DNA from 3 places in the Nesterenkonia sp. YGD6 genome. Region 1 is predicted to be linked to each of the others. Evidence: predicted binding sites of a transcription regulator. Region 1 holds the regulator's gene; each other region holds the start of a gene.
What was found. The regulator HrcA, encoded in region 1, represses chaperone genes, less so after heat shock. The targets are predictions, from matches to a motif close to TTNGCACTCGNNNNNNNCGAGTGCNAA.

Region 1 (3,968 bases):
GCCGGCGCAGCGGGCGCAGGTCTGGGTCTGGATGACGGTGCCCAGGATCGAGCGCATCGGCCGCTGGACCTGGCCCTGGCCGTGACAGTCAGGGCAGGTGGTGGGCGAGGTGCCCTTGCGGGTGCAGGAGCCGTCGCAGACCGTGCAGGTCACGGCGGTCTCCAGCTCCACCTCCTTGGTGGTGCCGAACACGGCGTCGCGCAGGTCGATGCGGACCCGGATCAGCGAATCCTGGCCACGGCGGGTGCGTGAGGCGGGGCCTCCGCCTCCCCCGCCGAAGAAGGTCTCGAAGATGTCGCCGAAGCCGCCGAAGCCGGCGCCGCCTGCTCCGCCGCCGGGGAATCCGGAGCGGCCGTTCTCATCGCCGGTGGCGTCGTAGTTCTGCCGCTTCTGCGGGTCGGAGAGCACCTCGTAGGCGCGGCCGAGCGCCTTGAACTGCTCGGCGGCATCCTCGGAGGGGTTCACATCGGGGTGAAGCTTGCGGGCCTGTTTGCGGTAGGCCTTCTTGATCTCTTCGGTGGACGCCGAGCGGCTGACGCCGAGCGCTTCGTAATAGTCAGTCGTCATCTTCAAGGACGTTCACCCTTCGGAGAGAATTCGGGACAGGTAGCGCGCCATTGCGCGCACCGCGGACATGGTGGAGCCGTAATCCATGCGGGTCGGACCGACGACGCCGAGCTTGGCACCTTCGGCTCCCGCCTGGGAGCCATACTCTGCTGCGACGACAGCGGTCTCGATCAGCGAATCATGACTGGTCTCGTGACCGATGCGGATGGAGAGACCGCGTCGGTCCTGCTCCATCTCTGTCAACAGTCGAAGCAGCACTACTTGTTCCTCGAGCGCCTCAAGAATGGGACCGATGGAGGGACCGAGGTCGCGGCCCGACCTGGCGAGGTTAGCAGTCCCGGCCATGATGATGCGATCCACGCGGGAAGACTCGAGGATCGTCTCCACCGCCTGGGCGATGATCGCCATGGACGGCCGCAGCACCGGCTCCACCCGGCTGATCAGGGTGTCGGTGGGCAGCGGCAGGGCAGAGATGGAGCGCTGATGCAGTTCGGTGGAGAGCACCTGGGCGATCCGGTGCAGCGAGTCGTCGCCGATCGCGTCGGCGAGGGTGACCATGCGCTGCTCGACCTTCCCGGAGGAGAGGATCACGATGGCCAGCGCCTTGTGCGAGGACATCGAGACGATGTCGATATGTCGGATCTTCGCGGTGGAGCGCTGCGGATGCTGGATCACGGCGACCTGGTTGGTGAGCATCGCGAGCAGCCGCACGGTGTGCTCGAGCATCGCGTCGTGGTCATCGGCGGTCTCGAGCAGGGTGTCCATGGCGCGCCGCTCGGCGGCCGAGAGCGGACGGACCTCGGTGATCTTGTCCACGAAGCGTCGGTAGCCGAGGTCGGTGGGGATCCGCCCGGCAGAGGTGTGCGGGGCGGCGATCAGACCCTCCTCCTCGAGGTGGGCCATATCGTTGCGGATCGTGGCGGGCGAGACCTCCAGGTCATGGCGCTCCACCAGGGCCCGGGATCCGACCGGCTCCCGGGTCTGGACGTAGTCCTCCACGATGGCACGCAGAACCTGCAGACGACGGGTGTCTGACATGTAAGCTTGGCGCCTCCTGAACTTCTGGCACTCTTCGAGTACAAGTGCCAATTCTACAATGGGTGATCATGAGCGCTCCGCACTTCCCCGACTGGCGTCCCTCCTCCACCCCGAACTGGGGTGCCCAGGACCTCTCCCGGCTCCGTCAGAGCCAGCTCCGCAAGGTCTCCGCGATGCCCGCCGACTACGGCGCCGTGATCGAGGAGGTGGAGTCCGGCTGGGTCGGCGCCATCATCTCGGTGGAGGCCTCCGGCGGTGTCCATGTGGTGAGTCTCGAGGACCGGCGCGGCAAGGTCCGCTCCTTCCCGCTGGGCCACGGCTTCCTGTATGAGGGCCAGCCGGTGGAGCTGACTCCCCCCACCCCGCGGGCCGCCGCGGCGAAGCCCACCCGCACCGCCTCGGGTTCGGTGGCGGTGGCGAACGCGCCGGCGCGGGTCGCCCGGGCCTCACGGATCTGGGTCGAGGGCACCCACGACGCCGAGCTGGTGGAGAAGGTCTGGGGCGAGGACCTGCGGATCGAAGGCATCGTCGTGGAGCCTCTGCACGGCGCCGATGACCTGCTCGGCGCGATCCGCGCGTTCGGGCCGGGACCCCGGCGTCGGGTCGGAGTGCTGCTGGATCACCTGGTCCCCGGCTCCAAGGAGTCGCGCATCGCCCGCGAGGTCATGCAGCAGCGCGGCGCACAGGGCAACATCGCTGTCCTGGGCCATCCCTATGTGGATGTCTGGCAGGCCGTGAAGCCGCATCTCTTCGGGCTGAAGCGCTGGCCGGACATCCCGCGCAGTCAGGACATCAAGGTCGGCACGCTGCAGGCGCTGGGCTGGCCGCATGCGAACCAGCGTGACATCGCGCACGGGTGGAAACGGATCCTCGGCCAGGTCAGCAGCTACGCGGATCTCGAGCCCTCGCTGCTCGGTCGGGTGGAGGAGCTGATCGACTTCGTCACGGTGGAGCACTGAACTTAGGAACCGAGCGAGACCACCGGGTCCGGGCACACAGGCGCAGCGCGCAGAATCCGGACTCCGACACGCCTCCGTCGGCCAGTCGATGTCCAGGGCGATTGGGTAGAATTCGAATCGGGAACGGCCAGGTGCCGCAAGGGTGGCATCGCAGACACGGAGGTGCAGTGGAGCATAATCAGAAACCCCAGGGTGACCGGTCGGGGCAGGATGCTCGAACGGATTCTTCTGCACGCCTGAAGGGTTCCTCCGCTGCCGCCGCGGCGCTGACCCCGGCAGAGGATCGACGCTGGGCCACGTTGTCGCACTTCGGCGCGCTCATCGGCTGCTTCCCCGCCCTCGCGGTGTATCTGGTCTACCGCGACCGCGGCCCGTTCACCGCCCAGGAGTCCAAAGAGGCGCTGAACTTCACGCTTCCGCTGACCGCAGTGATGCTGGCCTGCTACATCCTTGCCCTGATCCCGGCCATCGGTTGGGTCTTCGGCCTCCTCGCGGTGCTGATCTGGGTCACGATGACCATCTCTGGGCTCGTGGCCGGCATCCAGTGCAACAAGGGCCGCCCCTACCGGTACCCCTTGAACCTTCGCCTGATCCACTGAGAATCCTCAGCTGATCCGCTGGGCATCGCCGCCTGCTCAACCGAGCACCCGGCCTTCGGTCAGGGCGCCAGTCGGCGGGTCACGGCATCGGCCAGCAGCCGTCCGCGCAGGGTGAGCACCGCTCGGCCCTGCGGATGAGCGGTGCTGGGCTCCGCGGCGTCGTCGTCGATCAGCCCGTCATGCACCAGTGACTGCAGGCTCTTCCGCGAGATCTTCTCGCCCTGGCTGCGGCGCAGCTCCGGCAGCGCGTTGTACCCGGCGACGTCGAGCCCGTCGGCCAGACGCACCCGCAGCATCAGGTGCTCCAGGGTCTTGTCCTGATCCGCCAGCAGCTCCCGGCCGTGGCCCGGGGTGGTGCCGCTGGAGAGCCGCTGTGCATAGGCCGCGGGGTGCTTCACGTTCCACCAGCGCAGTCCGGCCACATGGGAGTGTGCGCCAGGCCCGGCGCCCCACCAGTCGGAGTCCACCCAGTAGTTCAGGTTGTGCTCCGAGCGGGTCGCGGCACTGGTGGAGAAGTTGGAGACCTCGTACCAGCTCATCCCGGCGGCGCCGAGCACCTGATCGGTGAGCAGGTACTTGTCTGCCTGATCATCGGGGTCGATGTCGGGCAGCACGCCGCGCTTGATCTTGGCGGCCATCGCCGTGCCCTCTTCGATGATCAGCGAATAGGCCGAGATGTGGTCCGGCCGCAGCGCGACCGCGTGGTCCAGGCTGGTGCGCCAGTCTTCGAGGCTCTCCCCCGGCGTGCCGGAGATCAGATCCAGGCTGACCTGCAGGCCGGCGGTGCGGGCGGCTTGGACCGCGC
Region 2 (3,968 bases), on a different contig from region 1:
TGCTTCTCCGGCTTTTCGGCGACGACGGCCTCGGTGGTGAGGAACAGCGACGCGATGGAGGCGGCGTTCTGCAGTGCAGAGCGGGTCACCTTCACCGGATCGTTGACGCCTGCTTCGAGCAGGTTCTCGTAGACACCGGTGGCGGCGTTGAGGCCGTGACCATCGGGGAGTCCGCGGACCTTCTCGGCCACCACGCCGGCTTCCATGCCGGCGTTGATGGCGATCTGCTTCAGCGGGGCCTCCACGGCGAACTTCACGATGTTCGCGCCGGTGGCCTCGTCTCCGCTGAGCTGCAGGGTCGCGAAGGCGCGGGCGCCGGCCTGGATCAGGGCCACGCCGCCGCCGGCGACGATTCCCTCATCCACAGCGGCCTTGGCGTTGCGCACGGCATCTTCGATGCGGTGCTTGCGCTCCTTGAGCTCGACCTCGGTGGCGGCGCCGGCCTTGATGACTGCCACGCCTCCGGCGAGCTTGGCAAGACGCTCCTGGAGCTTCTCGCGATCGTAGTCCGAGTCGGAGTTCTCGATCTCGGCCTTGATCTGGGCCACGCGGCCCGAGATCTCGTCGGCTTCGCCGGCACCTTCGACGATGGTGGTCTCGTCCTTGGTGACGACGACCTTGCGAGCGGTGCCGAGCAGCTCCAGAGTGGTGTTCTCCAGCTTCAGGCCGACCTCTTCGGCGATGACCTGACCACCGGTGAGGATGGCGATGTCGGCCAGCATGGCCTTGCGACGGTCACCGAAGCCGGGGGCCTTGACGGCCACTGACTTGAAGGTGCCCTTGAGCTTGTTGACCACCAGTGCGGCCAGCGCCTCACCCTCGACGTCCTCTGCGATGACCAGCAGCGGCTTGCCGGACTGCATGACCTGCTCGAGGACGCCGATGATGTCCTTGACCGAGGAGATCTTGGAGTTGGCGATCAGGATGTAGGGGTCCTCCAGGACTGCTTCCTGGCGCTCGGCGTCGGTGACGAAGTAGCCGGAGAGGTAGCCCTTGTCGAAGCGCATGCCCTCGGTGAGCTCGAGCTCGAGACCGAAGGTGTTGGACTCCTCGACGGTGATGACGCCTTCCTTGCCGACCTTGTCCAGCGCCTGAGCGATCAGGGCGCCGATCTGGGTATCACCGGCGGAGATGGAGGCGGTGGCAGCGATCTGCTCCGTGGTCTCGATCTCCTTGGCGGACTTGAACAGCTCGGCGGTGACGGATTCCACGGCGAGGTCGATGCCGCGCTTGAGCGCCATCGGATCGGCGCCGGCTGCGACGTTGCGCAGGCCTTCCTTGACCAGGGCCTGGGCGAGGACGGTGGCGGTGGTGGTGCCGTCGCCAGCGACGTCGTCGGTCTTCTTGGCGACCTCCTTGACCAGCTCGGCGCCGATCTTCTCGTAGGGGTCGTCAAGGGTGATCTCTTTGGCGATGGAGACACCGTCGTTGGTGATCGTGGGTGCACCCCAGGACTTCTCCAGCACGACGTTGCGGCCGCGGGGACCCAAGGTGACCTTGACGGCATCGGCGAGGACGTTCAGTCCGCGCTCGAGGCCGCGGCGGGCCTCTTCATCGAATGCAATAGTCTTTGCCATAGTGGCGTGTCCTTCCTGGACTCGGCTTGTCTCAAGCCGTGGTGTGTGACTGTCAGACGTGTTCGCGTCTGCTGGGTCGAACCATTCCAGGTGCCCGCGACGGACGGCCGTCCCCGCGTCACCGGGAACATCTATATGGCCTCACCTGCTCAGGTTCCTCTAGCAGTCTCGACACGAGAGTGCTAAACCAATTTTTAGCACTCTCCCCTACCGAGTGCAAACCTCTGCGCCGATGGCAGATTGTGCCGCCGCTCTCGCGCAGGAGGGCCGGGCTGGGACGGCGGAGCGGAACTGCCCCTGAACCTGATCTCCCAGCCGCACAGGAACCAGACGGTACCCTTGAGGCGTGATGGAGCATAGAGATTCAGGCGTTGCCGCCGTGTACGAGGTCCGCCCGATCAGCGCAGAGGAGCACACCAGCTTCCTGGCCGACCAGAAGACCGCATCGTTCCTGCAGAACCCGCGCTGGCCCGCGGTGAAGAAGGAGTGGCGGGCCCAGAGCCTCGGAGTCTTCGACGCCAGCGCCGGAGCCGAATCCGCCCCGGTGGCCGCCACGCTGGTGCTCTTCCGTCGGCTCCCGATCCCCGCGGCGGTGCCGCTGCTCGGGAACAAGACGCTCGCCTATCTGGCCGAGGGCCCAGTGCTGGACCCGGCCGCTGATCTGGAGCAGCTGCTCCCGCCGCTGCTCGCCCATCTCAAGGCCTCCGGCGCATTCCTGATCCGCATGGGCCTGCCCTCGGTGCTGCGCCGGTGGGAGGCCAAGGAGGTCCGCCGCGCGCTGGCCGCCGGCGAGAACACCAGCATTGAAGAACTCGACCCGCTCGAGGTCGATCCGGCCGGCCCCGCCCAGGCCGCCCAGTGGCAGCAGCAGCTGCGCGCACTGGGCTTCAAGGCCCCCGCCCCGAGCACCGACTTCGAGGCCGGGCAGCCCCAGTTCCAGGCCCGCATTCCACTCACCGACGAGACCGGCGCCACCCTGCCCATCGATGGCGTGCTGGCCCGCATGGATCAGTCCTCCCGCCGGCAGACCAAGAAGTCCACCCGCTCCGAGCTGAGCGTCAGCGTCGGCGACGAGTCAGACCTCCCGGCCTGGCACGCGCTCTACGCGGAGACCGCCGACCGTGATGACTTCACCGGCCGGCCGCTCTCCTACTTCCAGGACATGTACCGCGAGCTCAATGCCTCGCCGCTGAGCGAGTGCACCCTCTATCTGGCGCATCTTGAGGATCAGCTCCTGGCCGCGGCGATCTACGTCCGGCAGGGAGAGTTCGCCTGGTACGTCTACGGCGCCTCCTCCTCCGAGGAGCGCAAGCGCTACGCCCCGCGCGCGCTGCAGCTGCGCCAGATCGAAGACTCGCTGGCCGCGGGCTGCCAGTGGTTCGACCTCGGCGGGCTCAGCCCCTCGCTGGACCCTGAGTACCCGCTGGCCGGGCTCACCCGGTTCAAGACGACCATGGGCGCCGATGTGGTCCAGACGCTCGGCGAATGGGACTACCCGGTCAATCCGCTGCTGGCCAAGGCGTTCAACCTGTACATGTCGCGCCGCTGAGCGGGACCGCTGCGGGCGATCAGGCGCCGCTGGTGCGTTCTTCCTCCAGGACTCGGCGCCCGATGCTGAACGCGGTGTTCGCCGCGGGCACCGAGCAGTAGATGGCGCACTGCAGGAACACCTCTTTGATCTGATCCTCGGTGAGCCCGTTGCGCAGCGCCGCGCGGATGTGCATCTCGAGCTCTTCCCAGTAGCCGCCGGCGATCAGCGCGGTGAGGGTGATCACCGATCGGGTGGGCCGGTCCAGTCCGGGGCGGGTCCAGATCGATCCCCAGGCGTAGTTGGTGATCAGTTCCTGGAAGTCCTCGGTGAAGCTGTCCTTGCGGGCCTCGGCGCGGTCCACGTGGGCGTCGGAGAGCACCTCCCGGCGCACCTTCATTCCCTCCTGGTAGCTGGAATCAGTCATCGAGGAACTCCTTGAGCAGTCGGGCGGTGGCTTCGGGTGCTTCGGCTGGGGCCTGGTGAGCGACGCCGTCGAGCACTGCGGTCCTCGTGTGCGGGGCCGCGGCGAGGTCCCGGACCGCCGAGGGTGGGCAGACCGGGTCCTGTTCCCCGCTGATCACCAGCAGCGGGCGGGCGACGCCGGAGAGCTCGGCGGTGAGGTCGTAGCGGCCAAGGGCGCGACAGGCCTGGGCATAGGAGTGTCGATCGGCGTGCTGCAGCGAGCTCAGCAGTCCGGTGACCACGGCCGGATGCCGGGCCATGAACCCCGGGGCGAACCAGCGCTGGGCCGAGCCTTCGACCATGGTGGGGGTTCCGGCCTGCGCGACGAGCTCGGCGCGTTCGCTCCACATCTGCGGGTCACCGATCTTCGCGGCCGTGCACAGGGCTGCCAGCCGGGT
Region 3 (3,968 bases), on a different contig from region 1:
GTCGGCGCCCATCGCGAGGGCCTTGACCAGATCCCCGGAGGAGCCCATGCCGCCGTCGGCGATGACGTGGACGTAGCGGCCGCCGGATTCATCCAGGTAGTCCCGGCGTGCGGCGGCGATGTCGCTGATGGCGGTCGCCATCGGCACCCGGATGCCCATGGCGCGGCGGGTGGTGGTGGCTGCTCCGCCCCCGAAGCCCACCAGCACGCCGGCGGCACCGGTGCGCATCAGGTGCAGCGCGGGGGTGTACCCGGCGGCCCCGCCGACGATGACCGGCACGTCGAGCTCGTAGATGAACTCCTTGAGGTTCAGCGGGTCACCGTTCTGAGCGACATGCTCGGCAGAGACGGTGGTGCCGCGGATGACGAACATGTCCACACCGGCCTCGACGACCGTGCGGTAGAACTCCTGCGTGCGTTGCGGAGTCAGCGAGCCTGACACGACGACGCCGGCCTCGCGGATCTCGGCCAGCCGTGCGGTGATCAGCTCGGCCTTGATCGGCTCGGCATAGAGCTGCTGCAGCCGGCGGGTGTTGTCCGCGGAGACCTCGTCGGCGCCCAGCGCTGCGATCTCGGCGAGCACCGGTTCCGGGTCCTCATAGCGGGTCCACAGACCTTCGAGGTTGAGGACACCGAGGCCGCCCTGCTTGCCCAGCTCGATGGCCGTGGCCGGTGACATCACCGAGTCCATCGGGGCGCCGATCACTGGCATGGAGAAGGTGTACGCGTCGATGCGCCAGTCCAGACTCACGTCTGCGGGGCTGCGAGTACGTCGGTTCGGGACGATGGCGACATCGTCCAGAGCCCAGGCTCGGCGGCCGTTCTTGGCCAGGCCGATGGGGATCTCGTTGCTCAAAGCTGCTCCTTTACTAGCGCCGGTAGTTCGGCGCTTCCACCGTCATCATGATGTCATGCGGGTGCGATTCCTTGAGTCCGGCGGAGGTGATCCGCACGAACTTGCCCTTGTACTTCAACTCATCGATGGTGTGCGCGCCCACATAGAACATGGTCTGCCGCAGACCGCCGGTGAGCTGGTGGAACACCACCTCGAGCGGGCCGCGGTAGGGCACCTGCCCCTCGATGCCCTCGGGGATGAGCTTCTCGTCGGTGGGGACGTCGGCCTGGAAGTAGCGGTCCTTGGAGAAGGAGGTGTTCTTCCCTCGGGTCTGCATCGCTCCCATGGAGCCCATGCCGCGGTAGGCCTTGAACTGCTTGCCGTTGTAGAAGACGAGGTCTCCGGGGGACTCCGCGGAGCCTGCCAGCAGCGACCCGAGCATCACCGAGTCGGCCCCGGCGACCAGCGCCTTGCCGATGTCCCCGGAGTGCTGCAGGCCGCCGTCGGCGATCACCGGCACGCCGGCGGGGATGGCGGCCTTTGAGGCTTCGTAGATGGCGGTGATCTGGGGAACCCCGACGCCGGCGACGATGCGCGTGGTGCAGATGGAGCCCGGTCCGACGCCGACCTTGACCGCGTCGGCTCCGGCGTCGATGATCGCCTGGGCCGCCTCGCGGGTGGCCGCCTGGCCGCCGATGACGTCCACGCCGGCCGCGGCCGGTTCCGCCTTGAGCCGCGCGATCATGTCCAGCACACCGCGGGTGTGACCGTTGGCGGTGTCCACGACCAGGGCGTCGACCCCGGCGTCGATCAGGGTCATGGCGCGCTCGAAGCCCTCGCCGAAGAAGCCCACGGCCGCGCCGACGCGCAGCCGGCCCTCCTCATCCTTGGTGGCCTGCGGGTAGCGGTCGGCCTTGTCGAAGTCCTTGATCGTGATCAGGCCCTGGAGCACGCCGTGGTCATCGACCAGCGGCAGCTTCTCGACCCGGTGCTCGGAGAAGATCCGCAGCACCTCTTCATTGGGAATCCCCACATGCGCGGTGATCAGCGGCTGCGGGGTCATCTTCTCGTAGACCTTGGTGGTCAGGTACTGCTCCCGCGGGATGAACCGGGTGTCGCGGTTGGTGATGATGCCCAGCAGCTTGGACTCGCCGTCGACCACCGGCAGCCCGGAGACCCGGAAATGGGCACAGAGCTCATCGAGGTCGGCGATGGTCGCGTCCGGGGTGATCGTCACCGGATCGCTGATCATGCCGGACTCGGAGCGCTTGACCTTGTCCACCTGCCGGGCCTGGTCCTCGATGGAGAGGTTCCGGTGCAGGATCCCGATGCCGCCCTGGCGCGCCATGGCGATGGCCATCGGCGCCTCGGTGACGGTGTCCATCGCGGCCGAGGCCACCGGGGACTGCAGCACGATGTTGCGGGAGAAGCGAGTCGCGGTATCCGCTTCGGAGGGGATCACGTCGGTCGCGCCGGGGAGCAGCAGGACGTCGTCGTAGGTCAGTCCGACGAAGCCGAAGGGATCATGCTCCGCAGCGCCGGCCGCGCTCGTCTGCTGGTGAGTTTCAGTCACGGTGGTGCCTCTCGGGGTCAAAAGCGGGTGGCTCAGCGACAAGTCTACGTCCCGTCCACGTCCGCCCGGAGCCAAAGGCTTAGCACTCTGCTTGACCGAGTGCTAAGCCCGTCTATAAAGTTTCACCTAGCACTCGAGACCCTCGGGTGCCAGCTTGTCCGCGGGTCGTCAACCCGCGGATATCAGCCTGACGGGGCACCATCCGGCACCGCGACGACGGTTGGCCACTCCCAAGGCGTGCGACAGATTTCGGCTCGTCGAGCACCCCGGAAGCACCGGGAGGCTCTGCACGGGCCTGTGCTGATAAACCGAATCCACACCACGCAAAGGAGAGTACTGACGTGTCAGTCTCTATCAAGCCTCTCGAGGATCGCATCGTTGTTCGCCCCCTGGAAGCAGAGCAGACCACCGCTTCCGGTCTGGTCATCCCCGACACCGCCAAGGAGAAGCCCCAGGAGGGCAAGGTCGTCGCCGTGGGTCCAGGTCGCTTCGACGAAAAGGGCAAGCGCATCCCGGTTGACGTCTCCGAGGGCGACGTCGTCATCTACTCCAAGTTCGGCGGCACCGAGGTCAAGGTCAGCGGCGACGAGTACCTCGTGCTCAACGCCCGCGACGTCCTCGCCATCATCGAGAAGTAAGAACGGATTGCTGAAGGCTCTTCACAGACCTCATCACGATCCGATTCTCACACTCTCAAAGGAGCAGTAACCCATGGCAAAGCAGCTTGAATTCAGTGATGCTGCACGCCGCGCTCTGGAAGCCGGCATCGATAAGCTTGCAGACACGGTCAAGGTCACGCTCGGCCCGAAAGGCCGCAATGTAGTCCTGGACAAGTCCTGGGGCGCACCGACCATCACCAACGACGGCGTCACCATCGCCCGTGAGGTGGAGGTCGAAGACCCGTACGAGAACCTTGGCGTGCAGCTGGCCAAGGAAGTCGCCACCAAGACCAACGACGTCGCAGGCGACGGCACCACCACCGCAACGGTCCTCGCCCAGGCTCTGGTCAAGGAAGGCCTGCGCAATGTGGCCGCCGGCGCGGCACCGAGTGAGATCAAGCGGGGCATCGAGACCTCGGTCGCCGCCGTGACCCGCCGACTCCGCGAGAACGCTCGCGAGGTCGAGGGCCAGCAGGTCGCCAACGTGGCCGCGATCTCCGCGCAGAACGACGAGGTCGGTGAACTCCTGGCGCGTGCATTCGACGCCGTGGGCACCGACGGTGTGATCACCATCGAAGAGGGGTCCTCGACCTCCACCGAGCTGGAGATCACCGAGGGCATGCAGTTCGACAAGGGCTACCTGTCCCCGCACTTCGTCACCGACCCCGAGCGCCAGGAAGCGATCCTCGAGGATCCGCTGATCCTGATCAACCAGGGCAAGATCTCCAACATGGCAGAGTTCCTGCCGGTGCTGGAGAAGGTCCTGCAGGCCAAGCGCCCGCTGTTCATCATCGCCGAGGACGTCGAGGGCGAGGCCCTCTCCACCCTGGTGGTCAACAAGCTGCGCGGCACGCTCAACGTGGTCGCGGTCAAGGCCCCCGGCTTCGGGGACCGCCGCAAGG

Region 2: the regulator HrcA is predicted to act here: its motif matches at 1,772-1,798, upstream of groL (chaperonin GroEL).
Region 3: the regulator HrcA is predicted to act here: its motif matches at 2,487-2,513, upstream of groES (co-chaperone GroES).

Annotation. Positions count from the first base shown of each region.
Region 1 is NZ_JAJOYY010000004.1:252,825-256,792, forward strand. It holds gene dnaJ (molecular chaperone DnaJ) at 1-567, opposite strand, end outside; gene hrcA (heat-inducible transcriptional repressor HrcA) at 580-1,605, opposite strand; gene LTI14_RS08340 (DUF3097 domain-containing protein) at 1,674-2,564, shown strand; gene LTI14_RS08345 (DUF4870 domain-containing protein) at 2,732-3,163, shown strand; gene hemW (radical SAM family heme chaperone HemW) at 3,223-3,968, opposite strand, start outside.
Region 2 is NZ_JAJOYY010000003.1:351,847-355,814, forward strand. It holds gene groL (chaperonin GroEL) at 1-1,577, opposite strand, end outside; gene LTI14_RS06940 (lipid II:glycine glycyltransferase FemX) at 1,927-3,126, shown strand; gene pcaC (4-carboxymuconolactone decarboxylase) at 3,146-3,532, opposite strand; gene LTI14_RS06950 (alpha/beta fold hydrolase) at 3,525-3,968, opposite strand, start outside.
Region 3 is NZ_JAJOYY010000003.1:97,907-101,874, forward strand. It holds gene LTI14_RS05700 (GuaB3 family IMP dehydrogenase-related protein) at 1-855, opposite strand, end outside; gene guaB (IMP dehydrogenase) at 869-2,407, opposite strand; gene groES (co-chaperone GroES) at 2,749-3,045, shown strand; gene groL (chaperonin GroEL) at 3,119-3,968, shown strand, end outside.